3 regions of the Kitasatospora sp. NPDC088134 genome follow, and region 2 is predicted to be linked to each of the others. Evidence: riboswitches for the same ligand, from Rfam matches in the RefSeq annotation. Region 2 holds a riboswitch; each other region holds the start of a gene.
What was found. A riboswitch is a leader RNA that binds a small molecule or an ion and turns the genes downstream of it on or off. The one in region 2 is predicted to bind thiamine pyrophosphate.
Positions count from the first base shown of each region.

Region 1 (9,662 bases), 230 kb from region 2:
TCCTTGATCAGGGTCTGGGCGACCCACTTGGCCTGGTTGATCGGGATGGCGAAGCCGAGGCCGATCGAGCCGGCCCGGCCGTTGCCGCTGGTGTTGGACTGGATCGCCGAGTTGATGCCGATCACCGAGCCGGAGGCGTCCAGCAGCGGCCCGCCGGAGTTGCCCGGGTTGATCGAGGCGTCGGTCTGCAGGGCGTTCATGTAGGAGGCCTGCGCGCCGGTCTCGTCACCGGAGGCGACCGGGCGGTCCTTGGCCGAGATGATGCCGGTGGTGACGGTGCCTTCGAGGCCGTACGGGGCACCGATGGCGATGGTGGCGTCGCCGATGGCGACCTTGTCGGAGTCGCCGAGCGGGAGCGGGTTGAGCTTCCCCGTCGGGGGCTTGTCGAGCTTGATCACCGCGACGTCGTAGCCCTCGGCCCGGCCGACCACCGAGGCGTCGTACGAGGAGCCGTCGGAGAACTTGACGGTGAGCTTGCCGCCCTTGGCGGCCGGTGCGACCACGTGGTTGTTGGTCAGGATGTGGCCCTCGGTGTCGAAGACGAACCCGGTGCCGGTGCCGGACTCGCTGGAGCCCTGGGCCTTGATGGTGACGGTCGACGGCAGCGCCTTGGCCGCGATCCCGGCGACGGACTCCGGGGCCCGGTCCAGGTTCTGGTGGGTGTTGCCGACCGTGACGGTGGTGCTGTTGTGGCTGGTCCCGGCACTGGAGGTGTCGTTGCGGTCCGCCACGGACGCGCCGATCGCCCCGCCGATCAGGCCCGCGACCAGCGCGACGGCCGCGACCAGCCCGATCAGCTTGCCGCGCTTGCCCTTGTCCGGGCCGCCGGCCCCCGGCTGCGGGACGCCCCAGGGCGCGCCCGGCCCGCCCGCGCCGCCGACCGGTTCGAGGCCGGACGGGTTGCCCCAGCCGCCGACCGGGTGGCCGGCGCCGAACGGGTGGTGCGGCTGCTCGGGCCCGCCGTAGCCGCCGTGCGCGCCGGGCCCGGCCGGGCCGCCGTCCTGGGCGAACGGGACCGGAGCGGCCGGTACCGCCGGGGCGACGGCCGTCGGCGCGTCGTGGCCGGGGGCCGCAGCGGCGGCGGGCGCCGGAGCCGCGAACGGGTTGGCCGGGGCGGCGGGCGTGCCGTACGGGTTCTGGAACGGCGGCGGGGCGTCGTCCGGGACCGCGGCCGGCACCTTGCCGAGCTGGATGGTCTCGTCCGGACGCGGCGCAGCAGGAGCAGCGGGAGCTGCGGGAGCAGCTGCAGTGGCCGGTGCGGCGGGCACCGCCGGGGCCGGCGCGGGCGGGGAGACAGGGACGGCCGGGGACGCGGGGACGGCCGGCGGCGGCGCGTCGAGGTAGGCGGGAGCCGGCGCGGGCGTGGCGGAGCCGGCGGCCACCGCCTCGGTGCCGGTGGGCTCGGGGCCCTTCTCCGGCGGGGTGGTACCACTCGCGTGCTCGGTGCTCACGGACGACCTCCATCGCTGACAAGACCTTGGACTGCGGACCGCGGCGGCGCGCCCGGCGCGGTCGCAACCTCGGAGCACAGTTTTTCCTATGCCGGATTCGGACACCGTAAGCGGGCCCCTGAAGAAATCATGAGAAGCCTTAGGCCGCTCTGACATGCACACAAGTGGTCCCGCGATGCGGACGTCCGACCCCCCGGCCTTGGCGTTCCCCCGTCCGGGGGCTAGCCTTTCGCTCCTGTAAACCGAAGAACGTCGCGGGAGCTTGGACCAACCAGGCTGAGAGTGCGCCGGTTCGACCGTAGGCCATGGCGGTGACGCCACCGCGGTCGAGGGGGCGCTGACCGCCGGAACCTGTCCGGGTAATGCCGGCGTAGGGAGTATCGGCCATGACGGCTGTTCCGTCTGCCCCAATTTCCGATCATGGCGCCGAGGCGCGTGCCGAGGCCCCGCTGACCCTCGACACGGCCCCGCCGCGCACCCTGGACTTCCGGGCGCTGTTCGCGCTCTGGGCGAACCTCGGGGTGAGCCTGATCGGGTTCACCAGTGCCGCGACGGTGCTGGGCGAGCAGGGTCACGAGCTGGGGTTCACCGCCGCGGTCACGGCGATCGTGGCGGGCACCGCGATCGGCACCGCGATGCTGGCGGTGGCCGCCCTGGTGGGCGCCCGCACCGGTGCGCCGGCGATGGCGGTGCTGCGCGGCCTGTTCGGCACCCGGCTGTCGTACGTGCCGACGGTGCTGAACATCCTGCAGTGCGTCGGCTGGGGCGTGTACGAGCTGACGGTGATCGCCTGGGGTGCCCAGACGGTGACCGGCACCGAGGGTTGGCGCTGGCTGTTCGTGCTGCTGGCGGGCGTGCTGACCACGGTGCTGACGATCTGGCCGCTGGGCGCGATCGCGGTGCTGCGCAAGTACGTGGCGGTCGCGGTCGGCGTGGCGATGGTGTACTTCACCGTCCAGTTCGCCCGGCAGGGCTTCCCGGACCCGGGCGCGGGCAACTGGGACGGCTTCCTGGCCGCGACGGACGCGGTGATCGCGGTGTCGATCTCCTTCGTGCCGCTGGCCGCGGACTACACCCGGCACGCGCGCAGCTCGGCGAAGGCGTTCTGGGGGACGTTCTCCGGCTACACGGTGGCCCAGGTGTGGTGCTACGTGCTGGGCGTGGTGGCGCTGCTGCAGTCGGGCGGCGACGCGAACCGGATCTTCGAGTCGTTCACCGGGGTGGCCGCGGGCTGGGCGTTCCTGCTGGTGCTGGTGCTGCGCGAGTCGGACCAGTCGTTCGCCAACGTGTACTCGACCGCGATGTCGATCCACAACCTGTGGCCGCGGGCCGACCGGCGGGTGCTGACCGGCGGGATCGGCGTGCTGGTGACGGTGCTGGCGCTGCGGATCAAGGAGTTCACCGACTCGTACTACGGGTTCCTGGGCCTGATCGGGTCGGTGTTCGTGCCGCTGTTCGCGGTGCTGGCGGTGGACTACTTCCTCGGTGCGGGCCGGCGCGGCTGGGACCTGTCGCAGGACGCGCCCGCGCGCTGGGTGATGCTGCTGCCGTGGGCGGTCGGCTTCGCGGTGTACCAGTTCCTGGCGCCGTCGAAGATCGGCGACTGGTGGACCGGCCGCTGGTCGGACCTGCAGCAGGCCGTGCACTTCACCCCGCAGGCGTGGAGCTCGGCCTCGCTGTTCTCGTTCCTGGTCGCGGCACTGGTCACCCTCGCGGTGGCGGCGCTGGGCGGCGGCCGGAAGGTCTGACCCCGGGGCGAGCGGGCTCAAGGGCTCAAGGGCTCAAGGGCTCAGGAGCTCAGGAGCTCGGGAGCTCGGGACACTCAGGAGCTCAGGGGATCAGTACGACCTTGCCGGTGACGGTGCCGGACTCGGCGAGGCGGAGCGCCTCGGCGGCGTCGGTGAGCGGGAGGCGGGCGGCCAGCGGCGCGGTGATCTCGCCGCGCCGGACGGCGTCCAGGACGGCGGTGAGGTCGGCGCGCAGCCGGGCCCGGAAGCGGTCGCGGCCGAGCGCCCGGCCCGCCCAGATGTTGTAGAAGCGGGCGCGGCGGCCGTTCGGCAGGGCGTTCCACCACCAGGTGCGGGCCAGCAGCTTGAGCACCGGCCACTGCTTGGAGCCGGTGTCGTCGCGGGTGGCGGCGCTGCCGTAGGCGATCAGGGTGCCGCCGGGGGCGAGCAGGTGCCAGGAGTCGACCGCGCTGCGGAGGCCGACGTGGTCGAAGACGGCGTCCACCCCGCCGGGGGCGAGGCGGCGGACCTGGGCGGGGACGTCACCGGTCCGGTAGTCGACGGGGGTGACGCCGAGGGCGCGCAGCGCGTCGTGGTGGCGCGGGGAGGCGGTGCCGATCACCTCGGCGCCGGCGGCGCGGGCGAGTTGGGCGAGGAGCTGGCCGACGCCGCCGCCCGCGCCGTGCACCAGGACGGTCTGCCCGGCCCGGACCTTTGCGTGGCGGTGCAGCATCTGGTGGGCGGTGATGCCGTTGACGACGGCGGTCTCCGCCTCGGCCGGGTCGAGGCTGTCCGGGACGGGCACGGTGTCGGCCGGGTCGAGCAGGACGTGGCTGGCCCAGCCGCCGGTCTTGGTGAGCGCGGCGATCCGGCGGCCCGTCAGGGCGGGGTCGGTGCCCGGGCCGGTGGCGGTGATCCGGCCGACCAGGTCGTAGCCCGGGACGAACGGGAACGGCGGCTGGTCGTAGTAGCGGCCGCGGCGCATCTGCTGTTCGGCGAAGGAGACGCCGGTGGCCTCGACGGCGACCAGCACCTGCCCCGGCCCCGGGGCGGGGACGGCGGAGCGGCGCACCAGCAGGCCCTCCGGTTCGACCAGGCCGGGGAGGACGATCTCGACGAGCTGCCCGGGGGCGCGGTGGTCGGGTCCGTGGTTCATGGCACTTCCTTTCGATAGAAGCTCTCGCTTCTGTTAGACCCTCTAACTCTTCAAGTTCTAGCATCACGCTTTCGTGAGAGTCAACAACAACAGTGATATGGTCTAACGGAAGTGAGGACATCTGACGAACGCGTGACACCAACACGGCAGTGAAGGGGCACCCCCATGGAGACGGAGACCGGCACCCCGCGGGAGCGCTACCGCACCCAGGTCCGCGAGGAGGTCAAGCGGCACGCCCGCGCCCAGATCGCCGAGGCGGGCGCCTCCGCGCTGTCGCTGAACGCGATCGCCAAGCGGATGGGCGTCAGCGGCCCGGCCCTCTACCGCTACTTCGCCAACCGGGACGAGCTGATCACCGAGCTGATCACCGACGGCTACCGCAGCCTGGCCGAGGTGCTGGGCGCCCGGGCCGGTCAGGGCGGTGACCTGCCCGAGCTGGCCCGGGCGCTGCGCGAGTGGGCGCTGGCCGATCCGCAGCGCTACTTCCTGCTGTACGGCACCCCCGTCCCGGGCTACCACGCCCCGCCGGAGACCACCGAGCTCGCCGCCGCCACCATGTCCGCCCTGCTGGACGCCGCCGCCCGGCACCAGCAGCCGCCGGTCGACCCGGGCCGGGCCGACGCCCGGCTCTACTCCCACCTGGGCGGCCGGCACGACTGGGCCGGTCCGCGCCGGGCCAGCGCCCACGAGCTGCGCCGGGCGCTGGCGTTCTGGACCAGGCTGCACGGCGTGCTCTCGCTGGAACTGGCCGGCCACTTCACCGGCATGGGCCTGGACCCGGAACTGCTCTACACCGCCGAGGCCGAGGCGCTCGCCCGGATCTGACCGCACGCCCCCGAACCGCCCACCCGCGAACCGCCAACCCCGACACCCCCGAACCGCCCACTCACAAACCGCCCACCCCGAACCGCCCACCCCCGGAGAGCGGGGACGCAGGTGTTCACCGGGATGTCGCCGTGCCGGAAGCCGGGCGACATCCCGGCCCTCGTAGGGTGGACGGCGTGAACACCCAGCACAGCGCCGCGACCGCGCCGAACGCCCCGATCGACCGTTCCGCGGTGAAGGTGATCGCCCACCGGGGCTCCTCGGCGGCCCTGCCGGAACACACCGAGCAGGCGTACCTGCGGGCCCTGGCGGAGGGCGCGGACGGGCTGGAGTGCGACGTCCGGGTCACCGCCGACGGGCAGCTGGTGTGCGTGCACGACCGTACGGTGCGCCGGACCTCGGACGGCCAGGGCGTGGTGTCGGCGATGACGCTGGCTCAACTCTCCCGGTTGGACTTCGGTTCGTGGAAGCACCCGGAGCAGCCGGAGCCCAGCCCGGTGCTCACCCTGGAGCGGCTGCTGGAGCTGGTCGCGGACGCCGGTCGGCGGGTGGAGCTGGCGATCGAGACCAAGCACCCGGTGCGCTACGCGGGCCGGGTGGAGTCCGAACTCCTGCGCATGCTGGGGCGGTTCAACCTGCTGCCGGCCTCCCCCGAGGAGTCGACGGTGCGGGTGATGAGCTTCTCCGAGCTGGCCCTGCACCGGGTCCGGCGGGCCGCCCCGGCGGTGCCCCGGGTGTACCTGTGGGAGCGCCGGCTGCCGGTGCTCGGCCGCACCCGCGCGCTGCCCGGCGGCGCCGCGATCGCCGGCCCGGGCATCGACCTGGTGCGCCGCGACCCGGGTCTGGTGACGGCACTGCGCCGGGCCGGGCACCGGGTGCACGTGTGGACGGTGGACCGCCCCGAGGACGTCGAACTCTGCCTGGAACTGGGCGTGGAGGCCCTGATCACCAACCGCCCGGCCGACGTCCTGGCCCAGCTCGGCCGCTGACCGTCCCCGCGCCCCGACCGCCCACGCCCAGCCCCGCAGGCCCCGCACCGGGCCGCCCCCGCACCCAATCGCGCGACAGAAATACCGAACGGGGTATTTCCGCGCGCCCTTTCCCATGGATCACCACAACAGAACGTGAGAGACGCCTCACCTTTTGCCTCCGGTCCGCACGGATGTCGTTAATGCCGCCATCGGATCGTCGAACGTCCGTTTCCGACGCATTACCTGCGGGCATCCATCCCTCGGCAGAAGCCTGAAGGAGGTCCGGGGGTGGCGTTGATGGTGGCACGAGCTGTGCCAGTTCAGGCCGGGTCGTCCTCATCGGCCATGGCCGTTCCGCACGGTCCGGCCAGTGTTTCGGCAGCCCGGCGGAGGCTGCGCCGTGATCTCGGCGACCGCGCGATACCCGATCCGGTGATTGACGACGCGGTGTTGATCCTCTCCGAACTGCTCAGCAATTCCTGTCGGCACGCCAGACCCTTGCGCCTCGCGGACGAGCCGGGCGAGCCGAACGGGCCGGGTGAGCCCGGTGAGCAGGGCAAGCAGACTGACGGAGCGACAGGCGGAGCAGCGGACGGAGCAGCAACAGGCACGGCGGCGGCGATCTGGTCCGACGGCTACGGCCCGGCGGGCGGGGACGACGATCCCGGTACGGTGCTGGTGAGTTGGCGGATGCGCGGCGACGGCCTGCTGACCCTGGAGGTGACGGACGGCGGGGCGAGCACCCGTCCGGTGCCGGCCGGGCCGTCGGTGACGGCGCACGGCGGGCGGGGGTTGAACATCGTCGGGCAGCTGGCGCGGGACTGGGGCGTGCGGCACGCACCCGGTCAGGTGACGGTGTGGGCGGAGCTGCCGGCGTTCGGGCAGGTCGTGGGCGGCGGGCGGCGCCGGAGCGCCTGAGCGGGGCGGCGCGGGCGAAGTAGGCTGCCGGGTGCAACCCGTCCGACCTCCCCGGGAGAGCCGCACCATGGCCAAGAAGGCCGCGAAGAAGCAGCCCAGCCAGTCCACCGCCGTCGAGGGCGAGGTCCCGGTCGTCGGGGCGCGCGAGGCGTGCCCGTGCGGTTCGGGCCGCCGGTACAAGGCCTGTCACGGCCGCCAGGCGGCCCACGCGGTGCAGGAGTTGGTGCACCGTCCGTTCGAGGGCCTGCCGGGCGAGGCGGACTGGGTGGCGCTGCGCGAGCTGGTGCCGGCCGCCACGGTGCCGCTGAAGCTGGCGGCGGGCGTGGCCGAGGAGGCCGTCGGCGAGGTGCCGTCGGTGACGCTGGCGACGGTGCTGCCGCTGGCCTGGCCGGCGCTGCGGCGGGCCGACGGCTCGATCCTGCTGGGCCTGCAGACCCAGTCCTCCTCGGGCGACCTGAGCCGTGACCTGGCGGACGCGCTGGAGCTGGCGCTGGCCACCGAGCCGGGCACCCCGGTGCCGGCCCGCCGGACCACGCCGGGTGGCCGACGCCTGCAGGAACTGCTGGACACCACGGCGGAGTTCACGCCCGAGGTGTTCACCGGCTTCGAGTTCTGGCTGGAGGACGCCGAGGCGGCGACCGGCGAGGTGGCGGCCTCGCTGGAGCGGGCGAACGCCTCCGCGATCCCGACCGAGAAGCTGGCCGGGGTGGACTCGGCGTACTGGTGCGGCACCCCGGACAAGAACCACCTGCGCTGGGTGATGACCGTCCCCGAGGAGCAGTTGCTGGACGCGCTGGCCCGGCTGTCGGCGGCCGGTGAGAGCTCGCTGGGCGAGGGCACCAAGCTGGTCGGCTCGTTCCGGGCGCACGGCTTGACGGTGCCGGTCTGGGACCTGCCGGTGGACATGGCCGCCGCCGAGGTGGAGAAGCCGGCCGCGGAGTTCGCCGCCAAGCTGGCCGAGGTGCTGGCCGCGCCCGCGCCGCTGACCGCGGAGGAGCGCCGGGCCCGGGCGAACCTGGTGAGCCGTCAGATCACCCTGAACTGACCGGAATCCGCCGGAACCGGCCGGAAAGCGCTCCACCGGGATCCGGGAAGCGTTCAGGGAAGGGTTCCGGGAAGTGATCCGCGTCACATTTCCGCCGCGCCACCGGGATTCTCCGGGGCTCCCCCGGGGCCCCTCCGGGAGTTCCCAAGGGCCTTTCGGCGTGGACAAATTGGCGCGGAGCCGGATCTTTGTTACTGTTTGAACAGTCCGACCGCTGGTGCATCCCCCGTCGCCAGCGGTCGGACATTTCTCGTTACGGGCCGTACCGTACCGACTTTCTGACGGGGCATCATCAAATACCTGGTCAGCGCCGCGGGAGCACCACCGCGCTCGCGGTGATCATCCCGCCGAGCAGCGTCCCGACCTCCGGCAGCCAGGGCCGCCCGGGGCCCGGCCGGCGCACCCAGTGCACCGGGCCCGCGCCCGTCCGCGAGGGCGGCAGCACCAGGTAGCCGCCCGGCCCGTGGTAGCGCAGCACCCCGGGCACCCAGGGCCGTTCGGCCAGCAGCGCGCCGAGCTCCGGCAGCGTGTAGGGGGCGGTCAGCAGCACGAACCGGCCCGGCGTGCCGAGCACCGGCCCGTAGGGGACGCCGATCTCGTCCAGGTGCCGCAGCAGCCACGGCCCGGCCGGGCGGGGCAGGCTCACCGCGCCCAGCGCCCGTCCGGTCGCCGCCAGCACGGGCGCGCCCGGCGACCGGCGCTCCCACCACCAGCGCACCATCCGCGGATCGGTGGTGGCCGCCTCCAGCGGCGGGTCGCACGGGTGCGCGCCGGGCGTCGCGCAGACCCGGTCGGCGCAGGAGCACGGCCCGGACGCGCCGCGCAGCGGGCGGGCGCCCGGCACCACCGGCCAGCCGCAGCCGACGGCGGCCTGCAGGGCGGCGGCCAGCACCAGCGTCCGGGACCGGCGCCCCGGCATCCACTGGACCACCCGCTCGGACAGCGGCTCTCGGCGAGGTGGGCGCATGGCGGCTCGTTCCTTTCCGCGTCCGGGGTCGGCGTGCTCGACGTACTCGATGTGTTCGACGTACTCGATGTGTTCGACGTGCTCGGCATGACCGGCTGCGGCCGGGTGACCGGTCCGATCGGCGCGGGCCGCGGTGCGTGTGCGTCCCGACTACCCGCCGCTGGAACGAGAATCCCCCATACGCCCGGATGGACGCGGCCCCCGGGGCCCCGGTTCCACCGTACGAGTGAGTGCGGGCCGCCCCGGGCGGCACCCCGGCGGCCTGCGCATACGATCCCTGGCACGTTCGGCCGCCGCACTCCTGGACATGCCCCGATCGGCCTGTGTACAAGTGGGGGAATCATGCCGAGTAGTGAGTAAAGACATCGTTTCGGTCGGTCTCGGGGGTCCTGCGTGACACGTTCCGGATTGTGGGGAGTTGCGACATGACCGACATCCAGCCGCTGGCGGCCGAGGTGCGGGCCTCCGAGGTGCTGACACCGGCGGCGCCGGCCTCGGCGGCCCTGGCGGCACTGGCGGCGGAAACCCCGGCGGCCGAAGCCCTGACCGCCGGGGCCCTGACCGCCGGGGCCCCGGCGGCCGACCGGGTGCTGCTGCCGGAG
Region 1 covers NZ_JBIUTD010000006.1:263,048-272,709, reverse strand. Annotated here, with positions in the region: gene ACIOHG_RS13015 (S1C family serine protease) at 1-1,451, opposite strand, end outside; TPP riboswitch at 1,696-1,847, shown strand; gene ACIOHG_RS13010 (purine-cytosine permease family protein) at 1,838-3,199, shown strand; gene ACIOHG_RS13005 (medium chain dehydrogenase/reductase family protein) at 3,282-4,334, opposite strand; gene ACIOHG_RS13000 (TetR/AcrR family transcriptional regulator) at 4,500-5,159, shown strand; gene ACIOHG_RS12995 (glycerophosphodiester phosphodiesterase) at 5,336-6,148, shown strand; gene ACIOHG_RS12990 (ATP-binding protein) at 6,419-7,048, shown strand; gene ACIOHG_RS12985 (DUF5926 family protein) at 7,116-8,093, shown strand; gene ACIOHG_RS12980 (bifunctional DNA primase/polymerase) at 8,398-9,060, opposite strand; gene ACIOHG_RS12975 (PP2C family protein-serine/threonine phosphatase) at 9,486-9,662, shown strand, end outside.
Region 1: linked by a shared signal. The riboswitch ahead of ACIOHG_RS13010 (purine-cytosine permease family protein) and the one ahead of thiC (phosphomethylpyrimidine synthase ThiC) in region 2 are both predicted to bind thiamine pyrophosphate.

Region 2 (9,662 bases):
GGGCCCGGGGAACGGCGGGGCCGAGGGGTGTGGGGCCGGGACACAGTGGGGCGCGACGGGGCTTTCGCCGAGGACCTTCGGCCCGAAACGGGGTGGCGCCCAGCGGCCCGTCGGTCACCAGCCACTCGGCTCCGCCGTTCCCCGGGCCCCTGGAGCTTCGCTCCCCGGGCCCGGAACGCGAAGCCCGGCGGGCCCGGGACGGAGCTTCGCTCCCCGGGCCGGGCGAAGCTCAGTAGGCCCCTGACGGGGTTCCCCGGAGGGTCAGGAGGCAGGTGCGGTAGGAGGGGAGGGCGCTGCGGGGGTTCGGGGTGGTGCGGTGGAGGCGGGGGTGGTGGGGCGTCAGGGTGGTGAGGAGGGTGGTGAGTTGGGCGCGGGCGAGGGCGGCGCCGGGGCAGGTGTGGGGGCCGAGGCCGAAGGGGGCCCGGGTGGCGAGGGGGTGGTCGGGGGTGTCGCGGTGGGCCTGGGCGGCGTGGCGGGCGACCAGCAGGAGGCGGTCACCGGGGCGCAGGCGGTGGCCGAGGACGGTGGCCTCGGCGGCGGCCGCCCGGGGGAGGACGGGGGAGGCGGCGGTGAGGCGGAGCAGTTCGGCGGCGAGCGCGTCGGGGTCCTGCCGGGCCCGGTCCCACCAGTGGGCGCGGGCGCACCAGGCGACGGCGCGGGGCAGGGCGGCCAGGGTGGTGTTGACGGCGGCGACGGCGAGCATCGCGTCCTGCGGGTCCGGGAGCAGCAGGCGCAGCTGTTCCGCGGCGGCGCGGGCGCGGCGCCGTGCACCGGGCCGGGGGAGTCCGGGCAGGTGGGTGCGGGCGGTCGCGGCGGCGACCCGTTCGGCGGCGCGGGCCAGTTCCAGGGGGTCGGCGGTGCTGCCGGTGAGGGCGGTGGCGGTGGTGCCGGCGAGCAGTCGGACCACCGGGACCAGGTCGACGCGGCCGCCGGTGAGCCGACTGTCGATCAACTGATGCCAGCCGGGCCGCAGTTCGGCGATGCCTTCGCTGCTGAGCAGGTGGCCCAGGGCCCGCCGGGAGGCGCGGTGCTCGGCCCCGCTCTGGTCGAACAGCAGGCCCCCGCCGGTGAGGCGGGCCGCGGTGCCGCCGGTGGTGTGCTCGGCGGTGCGGTCGAGCGGAACCTTGGTGAGGATCTGCCGGTACGCGTCGGGGTGGTGGACCAGGACGGTCCGGCCCAGCCGGAGCAGCGGCCGGTGCCGGGTGGCGGCGAGCAGCGCGAACAGCACCGGGTGGCTGCGCAGGTAGACGGCCCGGTCGGCGCGGCGGGCGGCCCGGCGGGGATCGGTGCGACGGAGCGTCAAAGGGTGCTCCCGGTGGGGTCGGTGGCGAGCCGGTCGGCGCAGTGGCGGGCGGCGGCGGCCCGGTCGGGCTTGCGGGAGCGCCCGGCCAGCGGGACGGGCCCGAGCAGCAGGGCGTCCGGGCGGGCGGAGCCCATCCGGGCCAGCGGCGCGCGCAGGTCGGCGCGCAGGCGCCGGTAGTCGGCCCCGGCCCGGGGCTGGACCAGGGCGACCAGCCGTTCGTCGCCGTCCGGGGCCGGAACGCCCACCAGGACGGCGAGTTCGACCTCCGGCAGGTGCAGGGAGGGCTCGTACAGGCCCGGATAGATGTTCTCGGCGCGGCGCAGCACCATGTCCTTGAGCCGGCCCGCCAGCACGATCCGCCCGTCCGGGTCGAGGGCGGCGCGGTCGCCGGTGCGCACCCACGGGTCCGGGTCCTCGCCGAGGTAGCGGTCGCGGGCGGACGGCCCGGCGAGCAGCAGTTCGCCGTCCGCCCCGAGCCGGGTCCGGATGCCGGGCAGCGGTGTGCCGAGCAGGTCGCCGGGGCCTTCGTGGGCGCTCTTCTCGCGTTCCTCGACGGCGGCCGCCGGGAACAGCTCGGTCAGCGCGTACACCCCCCACGCCTCGCTGGCGCCCGCCTGCTTGGCCCGCCGGAGCAGGGCGGCGTCGGCCGGGGCGGAGCCGGTCCAGACCCGGCCGGTGAGCCTGGTCAGCGGCCGGAGCTGGGGCGGCGTCAGGTAGGTCTCGTCCGGGGCGAGCCGGTCGATCTGCCGTTGCAGCGCGGCGCTCCGGCGGGCGGGCAGTGCGACGGTGGCGCCCGCCGCCAGGGCCGGGACCAGCACGAAGGTCGTCCCGCCCAGCACCAGGCGGCCCGGGCCGGGCCGCACCAGCGCGTCCACCGCGCGCATGCCGGCGGCCAGCGAGGCCCGGGAGTGCACGACGCCGCGCGGGGCGGAGGTGGTCCCCGAGGTGAACACGATCACCGCGTCCCCGTCGCCCTCGTACGGCTTCGGCGGCGGCCCCGGGTGCCCGCCGAGACCCGGGGCGCAGCCCGGCAGGCGCCGGCCGACGGTCGCCACCGGCCCGAGCAGGTGCAGCGGCGGCAGCTCCAGGTGTACGCGGCGGGCCAGCGGGCGGGCCCAGCCGGCCGCGGCCTGCACGGCGGCGTCGGCGAGGATCAGGGCGGGCGGGGCGAGGGCGAGCCGGGCCCGCAGCACGTCCGGCCCCGCCGACGGGTCCAGCACTGCGGCCCGCAGGCCCAGGCGGTGGGCGGCCAGCAGCACGGCGAGAGCCCGCGGGCCGGGCCGGACCGCGACCCCGAGAGTGTCGCCGGGGCGCAGGCCGTGGCGGTGGTGCAGGGCGGCGGCGTACTGGTCGGCGAGGGCGGCCAGCTCACCGCAACGGGCCGGCGCCCCGCCGCTCCCCAGCAGCGCCGGGCGCGGGCCGCCCTCCCGCAGCGTTCGATCGAGCCGGTCCAGCACGAGCAGGTTCCTTTCGCAGCGGGGGTATTCAGGGGGAAACTTTCAGGCAGGCGGGACGGGAGAAAACAGGGGCCCGGGGAACGGCGGGGCCGAGGGGCGATGCGCCGGGACACAGAGGGGCGCTACGGGGCGTCGGCCAAAAGACCTTCGGCCCGAAACGGGGTGGCGCATCGCAGCCCGTGAGACACCTGCCCCTCGGCACCGCCGTTCCCCGGGCCCCTGGAGCTTGGGCCCCCGGCGCTCTCCGCAGGAGTCAGCGGATGTCGACGTCGCGGTGGCCCGCGCCGCGTTCGAGGTACCAGCGGGCGGTGCCGCGGAGGCCGTAGGCGCGGATGCGGCGGGTGGAGTTCTGGACGACCATGTCGGGGCGGTGGACGATCGCGGTGGTGTGCCGGCGGACCCGGTTGATGAAGGTGCGGTCGGTCGGGGAGGGGCGGCGGGGCATGCCGCCGCTGGTGAGGTAGAGGTCGGCGGTGACGGCCATGTTGTTGCCGGCGTGCATCCGGTAGGGCGTCAGGTAGCCGTGGCGGCGGTGGTGCGCGGGGCGGACGCGGCCGAAGAGCGCGCCGAGGGCGACCAGGGCGCGGAAGACGCCGCGGCCGACCGGGCCGTGCTCGTCGCGGCGGGCGGTGACCCGTCCGCAGACCAGGCCGCCGGAGGCGAGCAGGCCGGCCCGGGCGGCGGCGGTCCAGCCGGGTTCGGGGAGGCAGTCGGCGTCGGTGCGGGCGAGCAGGCGGGCGCCGTGGTCGATGGCGTGCCGGAAGCCGGTGTCGACGGCGCTGCCGACGCCCTTCTCGGGTTCGACCAGCAGGTGGACCGGGAACGGGGCGTGCTCGGCGAAGGCGCGGACCCGGTCGCCGGTGGCGTCGGTGGAGCCGTTGTCGACGACGAGGAGGGTGAAGTCGCGGTCGTGCTGGCGGGCCAGGGCGTGCAGGGCGCCGTCGATCCGGGCGGCTTCCTGGTAGGCGGGTACGACCACCCAGAGGGCGGTCACGACTTCTCCCAGACCATGGTGATCAGGCTGACGCCGCCGCCGAGGCCGACCATCAGGACCTTGTCGCCGGGGTTCAACTCGGGCATGATCCGGTCGAGTTGGACGCCTATCGTGGCGGAGGCGAGGTTGCCGAGCTCGGGCACGGTGACCACCAGCTTCTCGGCGGGGACGCCGGTCAGCTCGACGAAGCGCTCCAGGTAGGGCAGCGTCACCTGGTGGACCAGGACGCGCGCGTAGGCGTCCCAGCCGAGGCCGGTGCGGGCGGCGACCCGGGTGAGGATGTCGGCGCCGATCTTCTCGAAGACGCCGCGCAACTCCTTGCCGCCGCCCCGGAAGTAGCTCCACTCGTCGCCGCGCGGGTGCCGGGAGCCGCCGCCGGGGATGCCGCCGACCGCCCAGTGCTCGGAGGCGGTCTCGGTCTCGATGTCGAGGATGCCGCCGCGCTCGACCCGCTCGACGACCACGGCGGCGCCGCCGTCGCCGAAGGTGTAGCCGGCGAAGCCGTCGCGGAACTCGGCGAGGCCGGAGGGGTCGCGGCGCATCGCCCGGCTCGGGGTCTCGCCGGTGACGACCAGGGCCCGGTGGGCGCGGCCGGCCAGGATCATCGCGCGGGCGGTGTCGATGCCGTTGAGGAAGCTGTTGCAGGCGTTGGAGACGTCCAGCGCGTGGGCCCGGGAGCCGAGTTCGGCCTGGACCAGGTGGGCGGTGGCGGGTTCGCAGACGTCCCGGGAGGCGGAGGCGAAGATCAGCAGGTCGAGGTCGGCGGGTTCGAGGCCGCGGGCGGCCAGCGCCCGGCGGCCGGCGGCCAGGGCGAGCGCGGACGGGTGTTCGTCGGGGCCGGCGAAGCGGCGGGTGCGGATGCCGGTGGCCTTCTCGAACATGCCGTCCGGCAGCGGCAGCCGGGAGCCCGCCGCGACCTCCTGCTGGAGCTGCGCGGAGGTGACGGTCTGTCGGGGCAGGGCGGAGCCGACGGCGGTGATACCGATGCGGGGCAGGCTGTCCATGTCTCGATGCTGGCGCGGTGGCGGCCGTTCGGGCGTGAGTACGAGTACTCAGCGCGGGCGGGAAATGTGGAGATCCGCCCGGTGGGGCCTCCACCGGGCGGATCGGTCGGCGCTCCCGACGGGGCGTCGTGGTGCGGAACGGCCCGTCAGGAGCGGCCGGTCACTCGGAGTCGGTGCTCTGGACCGGGATGACCTGGGCCACCGGGGCCGGGGCCTTCGCGGGCTCGGCCGGGGCGTCCGGGGTCATCGAGTTGAGCAGCTGGCGGGCCAGGCCGAGGCCGGTGCCGCCCATGGTGAGGGCCTTGGCGAACATCTCGGACATGCCCTCGGCGCCGTTCAGCAGCACCATGTGCTCGACGTTGCCGAACGCGTCGGCGCCGGCCCGGACGATGGCGGGCCAGTTCTCGGCGAGCTGCTGGGCGACCACCGCCTCCTGGTTCTCGGCCAGCGCCGCGGCGCGGGCCTTGATGCCCTCGGCCTCGGCGAGGCCCTTGGCCCGGGTGGCCTCGGCCTCGGCGAGGCCCTTGGCGCGGGACGCCTCGGCCTCGGCGAGGCCCTTGGCGGCCTCGGCGGCGGCCTGCGCCTCACCGGTGGCGCGGGTGGCCTCGGCGGCGGCCAGACCGCGGGCCCGGGTGGCCTCGGCCTCGGCGGCCGCGGCCACCTTGACCCGGTTGGCCTCGGCGGCGGTCTTCAGCTCGGTCTCCCGGGACAGCGCCTCGGCGGCGGAGATCCGGGCGTCACGGTCGGCCTCGGCCTTGGTGCGGGTCTCGTAGGCGCGGGCGTCGGCGGGCTTGCGGACGTCGACCTGGAGCTGCTGCTCCTTGCGGCGCGCCTCCAGCTCGGCGACCTTGGTCTCCTGGACCACCACCTCCTGCCGGGCGGCGGCCTGGGCGAGCGGTCCGGCCTGCATGGCGCGGGCCGCCGCAGTGTCCATCTCGGCCTGGTAACCGGCCTGCTGGATACCGGAGTTGCGCGTCGCCTCGGCCTTCCGGGCGAACGCCTCCTGCTCGGCCTCGGTGGCCCGGCGGTCGGCCTCGGCGGCCGCGATCCGGGCGTCCCGCTGGACGGCGGCGGCGTGCGGCGCGGCCAGGTTGGTGATGTAGCCGGTCGGGTCCAGGATCTCCTGGATCTGCAGCGAGTCGATGATCAGGCCGAGCTTCTCCATCTCGATGCCCGAGGCGGAGCGGGTCTCGCCGGTGAGGCGCTCGCGGTCGCGGATCATGTCCTCGACGGTCAGCCCGCCGACGATGGAGCGCAGGTGGCCGGCGAACACGTTGTGCACCCGGTGGCCCATCATCTTCTGCTGGTCCAGGAAACGGCGGGCGGCGTTGGCGATGGACGCGTTGTCGTCGCCCACCTTGAAGATCACCACGCCCTTGACGTGCACCGGGATGCCCTGCGACGTCACGCACTCGACGTCCAGCGCGGCCTCGTTGAGGTCCAGCGACAGCCGGCGCACCACCTGCATGCCGGGGATCACCAGGGTGCCCCGGCCGGTGACGACCCGGAAGCCGAGCCCCTCACCGTGCTTGGAACCGGAGATGACCAGGGCCTCGTTGGGCTCGGCCACCCGCCACATGAGTTTGAACAGCACGATCAGTGCGACGAGGCCAGCGACGGCTCCGCCGACAATGCCGATCAGCATCGGCAATCTCCCCCTTCAGGGCACACCGGTTCCGTGGCTGCGCTTCGGTCGTGCAGGATGGCGCGGAATCCGGTGGCAGCCCGCATTCTGCGCCTGTCCCGATCGCGGTGGAAGAGGGAACGCCGGTGTCGACCGTCACCGTCTCGAAACAGCTGGACGGCCTCAACCGTTCGCATGCTGACGGAGGCTCAGAGCGGCGCGACGTAGACCGTGCGCGGTGGCTGGTACTCGACCACGACCACCATCGAGCCGGGCTCCAGCCGCTCGCCCGGGACGGCGAGGTACGCCAGGAACGCCTCGGTGCCCTGCCGCTCCGGGATGTGCACCATCACCTCGCCGACCAGCCCGGCGCCGATCCGCCCCGTCACCCGCCCCGTCAGCCCGATCATCCGGGCCATTCTCCCACGTCGACCGGGTGGCGAACAGCTCGGCGGCGCGCGGGAGTTGCGCCTCCGGCGCATGGCGGGGCCAGGGACGCGCCCTGGACCGGGCGGGCCCGGTGCCCTACGGTGAGCGACGGACGCAGGCGGCGAACGCCTGCGCGGAACGGGAGCTCGGAGCACCGGGCTGAGAGGGCGCTGACGGTACGCGGGCCCGCGTACCACCTGCTGCGCCGACCGCAGGAACCTGACCGGGTAATGCCGGCGTAGGGAGTTGAAGGTCGCATGACCGCATTTGCCGAAGACACGTCTGCCCACCAGTCGGCCGCCACCGGCTACCCCACCCCGGCCTGGCGCAAGGCGTACCGCCGGGGCAGCCGCCCCGACCTGCTGGTCCCCTACCGCGAGGTCCGGCTCACCAACGGCGGGACCGTCCCGCTGTACGACACCTCCGGGCCGTACACCGACCCCGCCGTCCCCACCGACGTGCGGCGCGGACTGCCCGCGCTGCGCGACCCGTGGATCAGGCAGCGCGGGGACGTCGAGGAGTACGAGGGCCGCGAGGCCCGCCCCGAGGACGACGGGATCAAGCACACCGCGCCGCGCGGCGGCGACCTGCGCAACCTGGACGCGGTCTTCCCCGGCCGGCCGCGCCGCCCGCTGCGCGCCCGGGACGGCGTCGCCGTCACCCAGCTCGGCTACGCCAAGCGCGGCCTGGTCACCCCCGAGATGGAGTTCGTCGCGCTCCGGGAGGGCCTGGAACCGGAGTTCGTCCGCGAGCAGGTGGCGCGCGGCCGGGCCGTCATCCCGGTCAACGTGAACCACCCCGAGGTCGAGCCGGCCATCATCGGCACCGACTTCCTGGTGAAGATCAACGCCAACATCGGCAACTCGGCGGTCACCTCCTCGATCGAGGAGGAGGTGGAGAAGATGACCTGGGCCACCCGCTGGGGCGCCGACACCGTCATGGACCTCTCCACCGGCCGCAACATCCACACCACCCGCGAGTGGATCCTGCGCAACTCCCCCGTCCCGATCGGCACCGTCCCGCTCTACCAGGCGCTGGAGAAGGTCGACGGCCGGGCCGAGGAGCTCAGCTGGGAGGTCTACCGGGACACCGTGGTTGAGCAGTGCGAGCAGGGCGTCGACTACATGACGGTGCACGCCGGCGTGCTGCTGCGCTACGTCCCGCTCACCGCCCGGCGCAAGACCGGCATCGTCTCGCGCGGCGGCTCGATCATGGCCGCCTGGTGCCTGGCGCACCATCAGGAGAACTTCCTCCACACCCACTTCGAGGAGCTCTGCGACCTGCTGCGCGCCTACGACGTCACCTTCTCGCTCGGTGACGGCCTGCGGCCCGGCTCGATCGCCGACGCCAACGACGAGGCGCAGTTCGCCGAACTCACCACGCTGGGCGAGCTGGGCCGGATCGCCCGGGCCAAGGACGTCCAGGTGATGATCGAGGGCCCCGGGCACGTCCCGATGCACAAGATCCGCGAGAACATGGACCTGCAGAAGGAGATCTGCGACGAGGCCCCGTTCTACACCCTCGGCCCGCTGACCACCGACGTCGCGCCCGGCTACGACCACATCACCTCGGGCATCGGCGCCGCGATGATCGCCTGGTGGGGCACCGCGATGCTCTGCTACGTCACCCCGAAGGAACACCTCGGCCTGCCCGACCGGGACGACGTGAAGACCGGCGTCATCACCTACAAGATCGCCGCCCACGCCGCCGACCTCGCCAAGGGCCACCCCGGCGCGCAGGCCTGGGACGACGCGCTCTCCGACGCCCGCTTCGAGTTCCGCTGGGAGGACCAGTTCAACCTGGCCCTCGACCCGGAGACCGCCCGCGACTTCCACGACGAGACCCTCCCCGCCGAGCCCGCCAAGACCGCGCACTTCTGCTCCATGTGCGGCCCCAAGTTCTGCTCGATGAAGATCAGTAAAAGCATCATGGACACCTACGGCGACGACATGGCCGTGACCAGCGACGATGAGGCCGAAGCCGGCATGAAGGCCAAGTCCGAGGAGTTCGCTGCCAACGGCAACCGGGTCTACCTCCCGCTGGCCGACTGACGGAACGGCTCGCAGCAGCGCCCGCACCGGGAAGGAGGAGGGGGCCTTCCCGGTGCGGGCGCTCGGCCCGTCAGGCGTTGGCGGCCGACGAGGTCTCTCCTGGGGCCAGCTCGTCCTGGGCGACTCCTTGAAGGAAGTCATACCTCTCGGCATAGAACCGGCCAAGCTCCCGGATCTCGGGATCGGCACTGCTCAGTGCTCGCTGGACGATCTCCTGCAGCAGGGGCCATGCCTGGATACGTGCAGCCAGACTGGCGAGGCATCCGTATTCGTATGCGTCCTCGCTGTCCAGGTGTTGCCGGACAAGGGGTGTAAGCGCAGGCATCAACTTGTCGTGCGAGATGTGGTCGATCGCCTCGACAGCCCATCGATGGGTTCGGTCGGAGATGACCAGACACACCAACTCCGGCAGGAGATCCAGTGTGTCTCGGGAGAGTCCGTCCAGGTGGCGCAGAGCTGTTGTCTGACCCCAGCCGCGCTCACGGAGCGCATCTCGTAGGACACCTGTGGAGTCGGTGGCGTTCTGGTAGAACTCGGCCTGCACGCGGTTGAGCTCGCGGCGAGCAGAAACGACAGCGGCCCACAGTTCTTGATCGGACGGACTCGTCACAGGTCTGCCTCTGGCTTGGGCCCGGCCATGGAGACGGCGGGCGAACATTCGAGTGGACACCGTCAAGGAGCGTGATCTTCTGCCCGATGATGCCTCACAGGGCGGTCCTGGGGCGATATCCACGGATGTGCTGGTTGGGGGCTGACGTTGTCGTCGATGAAGGTCTCCCAGCAGATCCGCGACGAGCACG
Region 2 covers NZ_JBIUTD010000006.1:33,013-42,674, reverse strand. Annotated here, with positions in the region: gene ACIOHG_RS11950 (cytochrome P450) at 230-1,303, opposite strand; gene ACIOHG_RS11945 (class I adenylate-forming enzyme family protein) at 1,300-2,760, opposite strand; gene ACIOHG_RS11940 (glycosyltransferase family A protein) at 3,014-3,754, opposite strand; gene ACIOHG_RS11935 (3-oxoacyl-ACP synthase III family protein) at 3,751-4,758, opposite strand; gene ACIOHG_RS11930 (flotillin family protein) at 4,919-6,403, opposite strand; gene ACIOHG_RS11925 (hypothetical protein) at 6,592-6,792, opposite strand; TPP riboswitch at 6,940-7,073, shown strand; gene thiC (phosphomethylpyrimidine synthase ThiC) at 7,069-8,862, shown strand; gene ACIOHG_RS11915 (hypothetical protein) at 8,933-9,472, opposite strand; gene ACIOHG_RS11910 (thiamine biosynthesis protein ThiC) at 9,629-9,662, shown strand, end outside.

Region 3 (9,662 bases), on a different contig from region 2:
CTCACCCGAACGCCTGCGCGGATTCGCGCCGTGTTGCCCCCCTCCGGCGGGCGGGATTTCCGGTGGGGGCGCGCGGTGGGGGCGCGCGCAGTTCCGCGTCCGCCGTCTGTCACCATGGGGGCATGGGTCAGCACGCATCGGAACCGCCGCCGTCCGATCCGAGGCTCCCCCCGGGCCAGCGCCGACAGCTCGGCTGGCCCGTCCTGCACTACGGCCCGGTGCCCCGGTTCAAGCCGCAGAGCTGGGACTTCCAGGTGTTCGGCGCCACCGCCGACGCGGAGAAGACCAGCTGGGACTTCGCCGCCTTCCACGCGCTGCCCCGGACCACCGTGCGCGGCGACTTCCACTGCGTCACCAGGTTCTCCATGCTCGACAACGAGTGGAGCGGCGTCGCCGGGCAGACCGTCCTCGACCTGGTGCCGCCCGACCCGGCCGTCACCCACGTGATGGTCTGGGCCGAGTACGGCTACAGCGCCAACCTGCGGCTCGCCGACCTCGCCGACCCGGACACCGTGTTCGCCACCCACCACGACGGCGAACCGCTCACCCTCGAACACGGCTTCCCGGTCCGGCTGGTGGTGCCCCGGCTGTACGCCTGGAAGGGCCCCAAGTGGGTGCGCGCCGTCGAGTACATGCGCGCCGACCGCCGCGGCTTCTGGGAGGAGCGCGGCTACCACAACCTCGCCGACCCCTGGCGCGAGCAGCGCTACTCCTACCAGGAGCAGCCCGGCGAGGGCCCGCTGCGCTGAGGCCCCCGGGGGGACGGTCGGAACGGGGGCGGTCAGAACAGGCTGACGGTGATGGTCACCGCGGACTTCTGCGGGCGCGGCGTCCCCGCCGCCGGGGACTGGCCGGTCACCTTGCCGAGCGGGATCAGGCCGGCGATCTGCGCGGTGAAGCCCTCGGCCTGGAGCGCCTGGACGGCGTCCTCCTTGCTCATCCCGCCGACGTCCGGCACCAGGTGCATGCCCTTGGAGACGGTCAGCGCCACCGGCGAGTTCGGCGACAGCCGCCCGCCGGCCGGCGGGTCGGCGGCGATCACGGCGCCCTTCGGCACCGCGTCGCTGAACTGCTCGGTGACGGCGCCCGCCGTCAGCCGGGCGTCCGCCAGCGCCTTCGCGGCCTCCGCCTGCGGGCGGCCCGCCAGCTCCGGGACGGCGACCCGCTCCGGGCCCCGGGAGAGCACCACCCGGACGTCGTCGCTCTTGCGGACCTTCGCGCCCACCCCCGGGTCGGTCGAGATCACCTGGCCGGCCTGCACCGACTCGCTGAACTGCTCGCTGAACGCCCCGTGCAGGCCCTGCTTGTCCAGCGTCGCCGAGGCCTGGTCCCGGCTCTGCCCCAGCACGCTCGGCACCGTCGCGTACACCGCGCTCGACAGCGTGTACGTCACCCCGCCGACCACCAGCACCAGCGCCACCAGCACCGCCGACCAGATCAGCGGCTTGCGGCCGCGCGGTGGCCGGGCGGCCCGGCGCGCGGCCCGGCGGCCCGGGGCGGCGTCCGCCACCGGCGGGCGGGGCGGCAGCAGCAGCTCCGGCGGGACCTCCAGCACGCTGGTGCGCTCCAGGCCGCCCGGGGTCGGGATCACCGCCGTCGCCTCGCCCGGGTTGAACTGCGGGGTCGGCCGGTTCGAGGCCGGCGGCTCCGCGTCCAGCCGCGCGGCGGGCAGTGCCCGGCGGGCCCGCTGCAGCGCGGCCAGCAGCTCCACCGCGTCCCACGGCCGGGCCTGCGGGTCGCGGGCGGTCGCCGCCGCCACTATCGCGTCCAGCTCCGGGCCCACCGCGGGCGCGGTCAGCGACGGCGCCGGGACGTCCTCGTGCAGGTGGCGGTACATCACCTGGGCGGCGTTCTCGCCGGTGTGCGGCTTCGCGCCGGTCAGCGTCTCGTACAGCAGGATGCCCGCCGCGTAGACGTCCACCCGCTGGTCGGTGTCGACGTCCCGGCGGATCTGCTCCGGCGCCAAGTAGGAGACGGTGCCCAGCAGTTGGCCCGCCTGGGTGGTGCTGGAGCCGTTGTCCTGGCCGGTCAGCAGCCGGACCAGGCCGAAGTCGGCGACCTTCACCAGGCCGTTGTCGGTGATCAGCACGTTCTCCGGCTTGACGTCCCGGTGCACCAGCCCGGCCCGGTGCGCCGCGCCCAGCGCCGCCAGCACCGGTTCCAGCACGTCCAGCGCGGCCCGCACCGACAGCGCCCCGCGGTCGCGCAGCACGTCGCGCAGGTTCCGGCCGGGGACGTACTCCATCGCCATGAACACCGCGTGCGGGTCGGCGCCCTGGTCCAGCACGTTCACCACGTTCGGGTGCGCCAGCCGGGCCACCGCCTTCGCCTCCCGGATGAAACGGGCCGTGAAGTCGGCGTCCCCCACCAGCGAGGGGTGCATCACCTTCAGCGCGACCGTCCGGTCCAGCCGGGTGTCGGTGCCCCGGTAGACCGTCGACATGCCACCGACGGCGATCCGCTGCTCGACCCGGTAGCGGCCGTCCAGCAGCACGCCGTACAGGGGATCGTCGATGGTCATGTCCACCAGAGGAGTGTAGGGGCCGGGCGGTTCCCGGGCCGGGAGGGGGCGGGTGTCGGGCGGCTCACCACAGGACGCGCGGCGGGTGCAGGGTCAGGGCGGTGAGCAGCGCGGCCAGCAGCAGGCCGTGCGCGAGCAGCGCGCCGAGACCGGACCGGCGGAGCCGGACGGCCGGGGGCGTGCCGGCGCGGGCGGCCGCTGCCCCGATCGCGGCGCCGAGCAGCACCGGGACCAGCAGCACGCCGACCCGGCCGCCGGTCCGCACCAGCAGCCACCCGTCCAGCAGCAGCACCGGGCCCCACCACAGCGCCGCCGCCGCGAGGTCCCCGCCGGCGCGTCCGTCCGTCCCCATCCGCATCCCCTCCGGGGGCGAGGACGCGCCGGAGGGGCCGGGCGGTTCGGCGGGGGTCAGAACGCGGGGCGCTCGCGGGTGTCGGCGAGGCCGGCGACGGGGGAGGACGCCTCGGCGTAGTAGCGGCGCGGGATGCGGCCGGCCCGGTGGGCGAGGCGGCCCGCCTCGACGGCCAGCCGCATCGAGGCGGCCATCAGCACCGGCTCCTGGGCCCGGGTGACGGCGGAGGCCAGCATCACCGCCGAGCAGCCCAGCTCCATCGCCAGCGCGACGTCGCTGGCGGTGCCCGCGCCCGCGTCCAGCACCACCGGGACGTTGGCGGCCTCCACGATCAGCTGGAAGTTGTGCGGGTTGCGGATGCCCAGGCCGGAGCCGATCGGCGAGCCCAGCGGCATGATCGCCGCGCAGCCGACGTCCTCCAGCTTGCGGGCCAGCACCGGGTCGTCGTTGGTGTACGGCAGCACGGTGAAGCCGTCGTCCACCAGGGTCTCGGCGGCGTCCAGCAGCTCGATCGGGTCGGGCAGCAGGGTCCGCTCGTCGGCGATCACCTCCAGCTTGACCCAGTCCGTGCCGAGCGCCTCGCGGGCCAGTCGGGCGGTCAGCACGGCCTCGCCCGCGGTGTAGCAGCCGGCCGTGTTCGGCAGTACCCGGATGCCGTTGCGGGTCAGCACGTCCAGCACCGACCCCTGGGTGGCGGTGTCCACCCGGCGCATCGCCACCGTGGTCAGCTCGGTGCCGGAGGCCAGCAGGGCCTGCTCCAGCACCTCCAGGCTGGGGGCGCCGCCGGTGCCCATGATCAGCCGGGAGCCGAACGCGGTGCCGGCGATGGTGAGCACGTCCTCGGCCATCGGTCAGCCCCCCTGGACGGCGGTGAGGATCTCGACCCGGTCGCCCGCGCCGAGCACCGTGCCGGACCACGAACTGCGCGGCACCACCGCCTCGTTGACAGCGGCGGCGATCCCGGTGGGGGCGGCCGACACCTCGGCGACCACGGTGTCGAGGGTGGTGGCGGCGGGCAGCGTGCGCGGCTCGCCGTTGACGGTCAGCGTGATGGGGTTCATGCGGGGACCTCGGTGCGGAAGCGGTGGGGGGTGAAGTCGGCGGCCAGGGCGGGCAGTTCGCCGGTGGCCAGGTAGTCGGCGAGCAGGTCGGCGGTGACCGGGGTGAGCAGCACGCCGTTGCGGTGGTGCCCGGTGGCGGCGGCCAGCCCGGGCAGCGCGGTCGGGCCGAGCAGCGGTGCGTTGTCGGGGGAGCCCGGGCGCAGCCCCGCGCCCGTCTCCGCCAGCTCCAACTCGGTGATCCCGGGCACCAGTTCGTGGGCGTCCCGGAGCAGCTCGTAGACCCCGCCGGCCGTCACGGTGGTGTCGTGGCCCTGCTCCTCGGTGGTCGCGCCGACCACCAGCTCGCCGTCGGCGCGCGGCACCAGGTAGATGTGCTGCCCGCGCACCACCGCGCGGACGTTGCGGGACAGGAAGGGCGCGTACCGGGGCGGCACCCGCAGCCGCAGCACCTGGCCCTTGACCGGGCGGATCGCCGGCAGTACCCCGGCCGGCAGGCCCGGCAGCAGGTGGCTGCGGGCGCCCGCGGCCAGCACCGTGCACCCGGCGGACAGCTCGACGCCGGTCGACAGCCGGACGCCGGTGGCCCGGACCTCCCCGGCCCGCCCGGCGGTGGTCAGCAGCTCGGCGGCCGCGGCCCGGTGGAAGGCCACCCCGAGCCGCTCGCAGGCCGCCACCAGCGCGGCGGCCAGCCGGCGGCCGTCCACCTGGTGGTCGTCGGCGACGTGCAGGCCGCCGCGCACGCCCGGGGCCAGCATCGGCTCCAGCCGGCGGCACTCGCGGCCGGTCAGCCACTCCGAGGACAGGCCCAACCGGGCCTGGAAGGCGTGCAGTTCACGCAGCTCGGCCCGGTCGTCGGCATCCAGCGCCACCGCCAGGGTGCCGGTCGCCCGGTAGCCGGTGTCCAGCCCCGTCAGCTCGGTCAGCTCGGCCGCGAAGGCCGCGTACCGCCGGTTGGACACCATGCCCAGCCGCAGCAACGGCTCCTCGCCGTACTGCAGTTCGGTCACCGGGGCGAGCATCCCCGCGGCGACCTGCGCCGCCCCGCCGCCCGGCGACGGGTCCGCCACCGCGACCGACAGGCCGCGCTGCGCGGCGCGCCAGGCCACGCCCAGCCCGATGATCCCCCCGCCGACCACGAGCACGTCGGAATGTGCCACAGCGGCTTCTTCTCCCTTCGCCGGCATGACCCGGATCAGGTTCGGACGGTCGCGGGCCGCCGCAGCCCGCCTCTCAGCCCGGTGCGCCGGGCTCCCGTGATCAAGTGACTCCCCTCCACCTTAACGCCGCGCCGATTCCGGCCCGATTCCGGCCTGAGGACGCCTGCCTGCGGCGGGCCCCGCTCGGTAGGGTGGGCGCCGTGGCTGAGCTGAGGACAACGGACCGGGCCGTCGTGGTCGGAGCGGGCATGGCGGGCGCGCAGGCCGCGCTGAACCTGCGGCAGGGCGGCTGGCGGGGCCCGATCGCCCTGCTCGGCGACGAACCCCACCCGCCCTACGACCGCCCCCCGCTCTCCAAGGACGTCCTGCTCGGCAAGGCCGACAGCACCGCCTTCGAGATCGACTGGGCCGGCCTGGACGTCGACCTCCTGCCCGGCCGCCGCGCCACCGGCCTGGACCCCGGCCTGCTGCACACCGACGGCGGCGAACTCCCGTACCAGGCCCTGGTGATCGCCACCGGCGCCGAGCCGCGCACCCTCCCCGGCCTGCCCGGCGCCCGCACCCTGCGCACCGTCGACGACGCCCTGGCCCTGCGCGCCGCGCTCGCCCCCGGGCGGAGGGTCGTGCTGGTCGGCGCGGGCTGGATCGGCGCCGAGACCGCCACCGTCGCCCGCGCCCTCGGCTGCGAGGTCACCGTGGTCGAGGCCGCCGCGACCCCGCTGGCCGGCGCGCTGCCCGCCGAACTCGGCGCCCTGATGGCCGACTGGTACGCCGCCGCCGGGGTCGACCTGCGCTGCGGTGCCACCGTCGCCGGGGCCGCCGACGGCGGGGTGCTGCTCGCCGACGGCACCCACCTGCCCGCCGACGAGGTGGTGGTCGGCATCGGCGCCCGCCCCGCCACCGACTGGCTCACCGGCGGCCCGCTCGCCCTCGACCCCGAGGGCACCGTCCCCGTCGACGACCGGCTGCGCACCGCGCTGCCCGGCGTCTGGGCGGCCGGCGACTGCGTCTCCTACCCCTCCGCCCGGCTCGGCGGCGCCCGGATCGCCGTCCAGCACTGGGACCACGCCCTGCACTCCGGCGGCGCCGTCGCCGCCTCCGTGCTCGGCACCCTGGACGCCCCCTACGACCCCGTCCCGTACTTCTGGTCCGAGCAGTTCGGCCGCACCGTCCAGTACGCCGGCCGGCACGCCGGGGCCGACCACCTGCTCTGGCGCGGCTCCCCGTCCGACCCCGCCTGGACGGTGCTCTGGCTGCGCGCGGGCGCGCCGGTCGCGGTGCTCGCCGTCGACCGGCCGCGCGACCTGGCCCAGGGGCGGCGGCTGATCGAGCGCGCTACGGTGCTCGACCCGGCCCGCGCCGCCGACCCGGCCGTCCCGCTGAAGGCGGCCGTGGGCTAGCACCTGGGTAGGCTGGGGCCGTGAGCACGATTGATCCCAAGACTGACGCCCTGGTCCCCGCGTGGGTGTACCTCCCCGACATCGCCGAGCGCTGGGGGGTGGTGATCACCGAGATCCGCGACATGGTGCGCGCCCGCACCCTGCTGGCGGTCCGGCGCGGCGAGAACAACTCCCTGCAGGTGCCCGCCGACTTCATCGAGGACGACGGCCTGGTCAAGCACCTGGCCAGCACCCTCACGGTGCTCCGCGACTGCGGCTTCTCCGACGAGGAGATCCTGGAGTGGATGTTCACCGAGGACGCGTCCCTCCCCGGCACCCCGATCCAGGCCCTGCGCGAGAACCGCGGCACCGAGGTCAAGCGCCGCGCCCAGGCCCTGGCCCTGTGACTGCCCGGCCGACGGCCCGTCAGCGGCTCGCCGACGCGCGGCTCTACCTCTGCACCGACGCCCGCCGCGCGCAGGGCGACCTGCCGGAGTTCCTGGACGCGGTGCTGGCGGGCGGTGTCGACATCGTCCAGCTCCGCGACAAGGGCCTGGAGGCCAAGCAGGAGCTGGCGTACCTGGAGGTCTTCGCGGACGCCGCGCGCCGGCACGGCAAGCTGCTCGCCGTCAACGACCGGGCCGACGTCGCGTACGGTGCCCGGCCCGACGTGCTGCACCTCGGCCAGGACGACCTGCCGGTGCCCGTCGCCCGCCGGATCCTCGGCGAGGACGTGCTGATCGGGCGCTCCTGCCACGCCGAGGACGAGGTCGACACCGCGATCGCCGAACCCGGCGTCGACTACTTCTGCACCGGCCCGGTCTGGCCCACCCCCACCAAGCCCGGCCGCCACGCGCCCGGGCTCGACCTGGTCCGGTACGCCGCCGCGGCCCGGCCGGAACGCCCCTGGTTCGCCATCGGCGGCGTCGACCTCGGCAACCTCCAGCAGGTCCTGGACGCGGGCGCGACCCGGGTCGTGGTGGTCCGCGCGATCACCGCCGCCGAGGACCCGGGCGCGGCGGCGGCCGAACTGGCCCGCCGGCTGCGGTAGGCCGCCCGGTCGGGAACCGCACGGTTCCCGACCGCACTCCGTGCAGGCATGGAGTCCATCGCCACGCCCGCCCGCCGGGCCCGCCGGATCGTGCTGCTCGCCCCCGTACTGCTCGGGGCGGCGGCCGTCGCCTTCCTCGCCCAGCGGCCGCTGCACCACGCCGGGTGGCACGGCTGGACGGGGACGGCCAACGGCATCGTGTTCCTGACCGTGGCCGCCCTGCCGTTGGCCGCGCTGACGGCGCGGGCGCTGGCCGCGCGGCGGCGGGCGGCCGGGGTCCAGCCCGGGTGGGCGCGGCGTTCGGCGCTGGCCGAGGTCGGCACGGTCTACGGGACGGTGCCGTGGGTGTGGATGATCCTGCTGCCGGGCGCCGACCCGGGCGGTCCGCGCCGCCGGGTCAACCTGGTGCCGCTGCACGACCTCGCGGAGATCGTCGCCGCCGGGCCGCCCGCCACCGCGGTGGCGCAGATCGTCGGCAACCTGCTGGTGTTCGCCGCGCTCGGCGCCCTCGTCCCGGTCCGGTTCGCCGCGCTCGCCTCGGTGTGGCGGGTGCTGGCGCTCGGCGCGGCCTGCTCGGTGCTGGTGGAGACCGCCCAGTACGTGCTGCGGCTGGACCGGGTCTCCTCGGTCGACGACGTGCTGCTGAACGCGGCCGGGGCGGCGCTGGCGGCCCTGGCCACGCGCCGCTGGTGGCGCCGTCCGGCGGCCTGAGGCCGCGGTCAGTACGTGCGGACGGTCGCCGCGTCGGCCAGCGCCCCGAGCGCCGCGCGGGCGGCGGCGTCCGCGAGCGGGGCGGCGGCCAGCGCGGCCATCGACTCGGCCAGCAGCGCGTCGATCCGGGCCTCGACGGCGGCCGGGGCGCCGCTGCGGGTGATCAGCGCGCCCAGGTCGGCGATCTCGTCCGGGGTGAGGTCCGGGGCGCCGAGCCGGGTGTCCAGGCGGCGGGCGTCGGCGGGGGAGAGGCCGCGCATCGCGTGGGCGACCAGCAGGGTGCGCTTGCCCTCGCGCAGGTCGTCCCCGGCGGGCTTGCCGGTGACGGCCGGGTCGCCGAAGACGCCGAGCAGGTCGTCGCGGAGCTGGAACGCCTCGCCGAGCGGCAGGCCGAACGCGCCCAGGGCGTCCACCAGGTCGGGGCCGGCACCGGCCAGCAGCGCGCCGACCTGGAGCGGCCGCTCGATGGTGTACTTCGCCGACTTGTAGTGCAGCACCGTCCGGGCCCGGTCGAGCGCCCCGGCGTCGGCGGAGTCCCCGGCGACCGGCTCCAGCACGTCCAGGTACTGACCGAGCATCACCTCGGTGCGCATCAGGTCGAAGGCCGGCTTCGCGGCCGAGACGGCCGCCGCCGACAGCCCCGAGCGGTGGAACAGCTCGTCGCACCAGATCAGCAGCAGGTCGCCGAGCAGCACGGCGGCCGAGGTCCCGTACTGCTCGCGGTCGCCGCGCCAGCCGCTGGCCCGGTGCAGGTTCTCGAAGCGGCGGTGGACGGCGGGCAGGCCGCGGCGGGTGTCGCTGCGGTCCATCAGGTCGTCGTGCACCAGGGCGCTCGCCTGCAGCAGTTCCAGCGCGGCGGCCGCCCGTTCGATGCCGGGGTCGTCGGCCGCGCCGCCGGCCGCCCGCCAGCCCCAGTAGCAGAACGCGGGCCGCAGCCGCTTGCCGCCGTCCAGCAGGAAGTCGCGCAGCGCGTCGGCGACCGGCCCGAGCTGGTCGGAGATGCCGGAGAGCAGGGCGGTCCGCTCGGCCATGAAGGTGCCGAGCGCGGTGTTGACGCGGTCGCGCACGTCCTCCGCGTCGACGGGGTTGCGGGGAAGGCGGATGGAGGAGGGCACCTGGAACTCCGGATCGTGGGCTGACAGTCAGACTAACGCGCCCGATCGGGTGCCCCGGCCCGCCGTCGGGCCCGCCCGCGCCCCGTCCAGCCGTTCGCCCGGTCGTTCGTCCAGCTGTTCGGGCAGTTCGGCGGGGGAGTGGCGGGATCTCATCCGGTGTCTCACGGGCTGGACGCCGTTTGTCCGGGCCGCGCCGCCGACGGCTAACCTGCCTGCATGGCACTCGGCATTCCCTCCACCAGAAGCGACCGCGCACAGACCGTGCGCGACCTGCTGGCGGCAGGCGACCGCTCCTTCTCCTTCGAGTTCATGCCG
Region 3 covers NZ_JBIUTD010000003.1:106,239-115,900, forward strand. Annotated here, with positions in the region: gene ACIOHG_RS06305 (sulfite oxidase-like oxidoreductase) at 123-749, shown strand; gene pknB (Stk1 family PASTA domain-containing Ser/Thr kinase) at 782-2,521, opposite strand; gene ACIOHG_RS06315 (hypothetical protein) at 2,586-2,873, opposite strand; gene ACIOHG_RS06320 (thiazole synthase) at 2,930-3,721, opposite strand; gene thiS (sulfur carrier protein ThiS) at 3,725-3,934, opposite strand; gene thiO (glycine oxidase ThiO) at 3,931-5,118, opposite strand; TPP riboswitch at 5,087-5,199, opposite strand; gene ACIOHG_RS06335 (NAD(P)/FAD-dependent oxidoreductase) at 5,283-6,491, shown strand; gene ACIOHG_RS06340 (Rv2175c family DNA-binding protein) at 6,512-6,877, shown strand; gene thiE (thiamine phosphate synthase) at 6,874-7,521, shown strand; gene ACIOHG_RS06350 (VanZ family protein) at 7,570-8,232, shown strand; gene ACIOHG_RS06355 (polyprenyl synthetase family protein) at 8,241-9,347, opposite strand; gene metF (methylenetetrahydrofolate reductase [NAD(P)H]) at 9,564-9,662, shown strand, end outside.
Region 3: linked by a shared signal. The riboswitch ahead of thiO (glycine oxidase ThiO) and the one ahead of thiC (phosphomethylpyrimidine synthase ThiC) in region 2 are both predicted to bind thiamine pyrophosphate.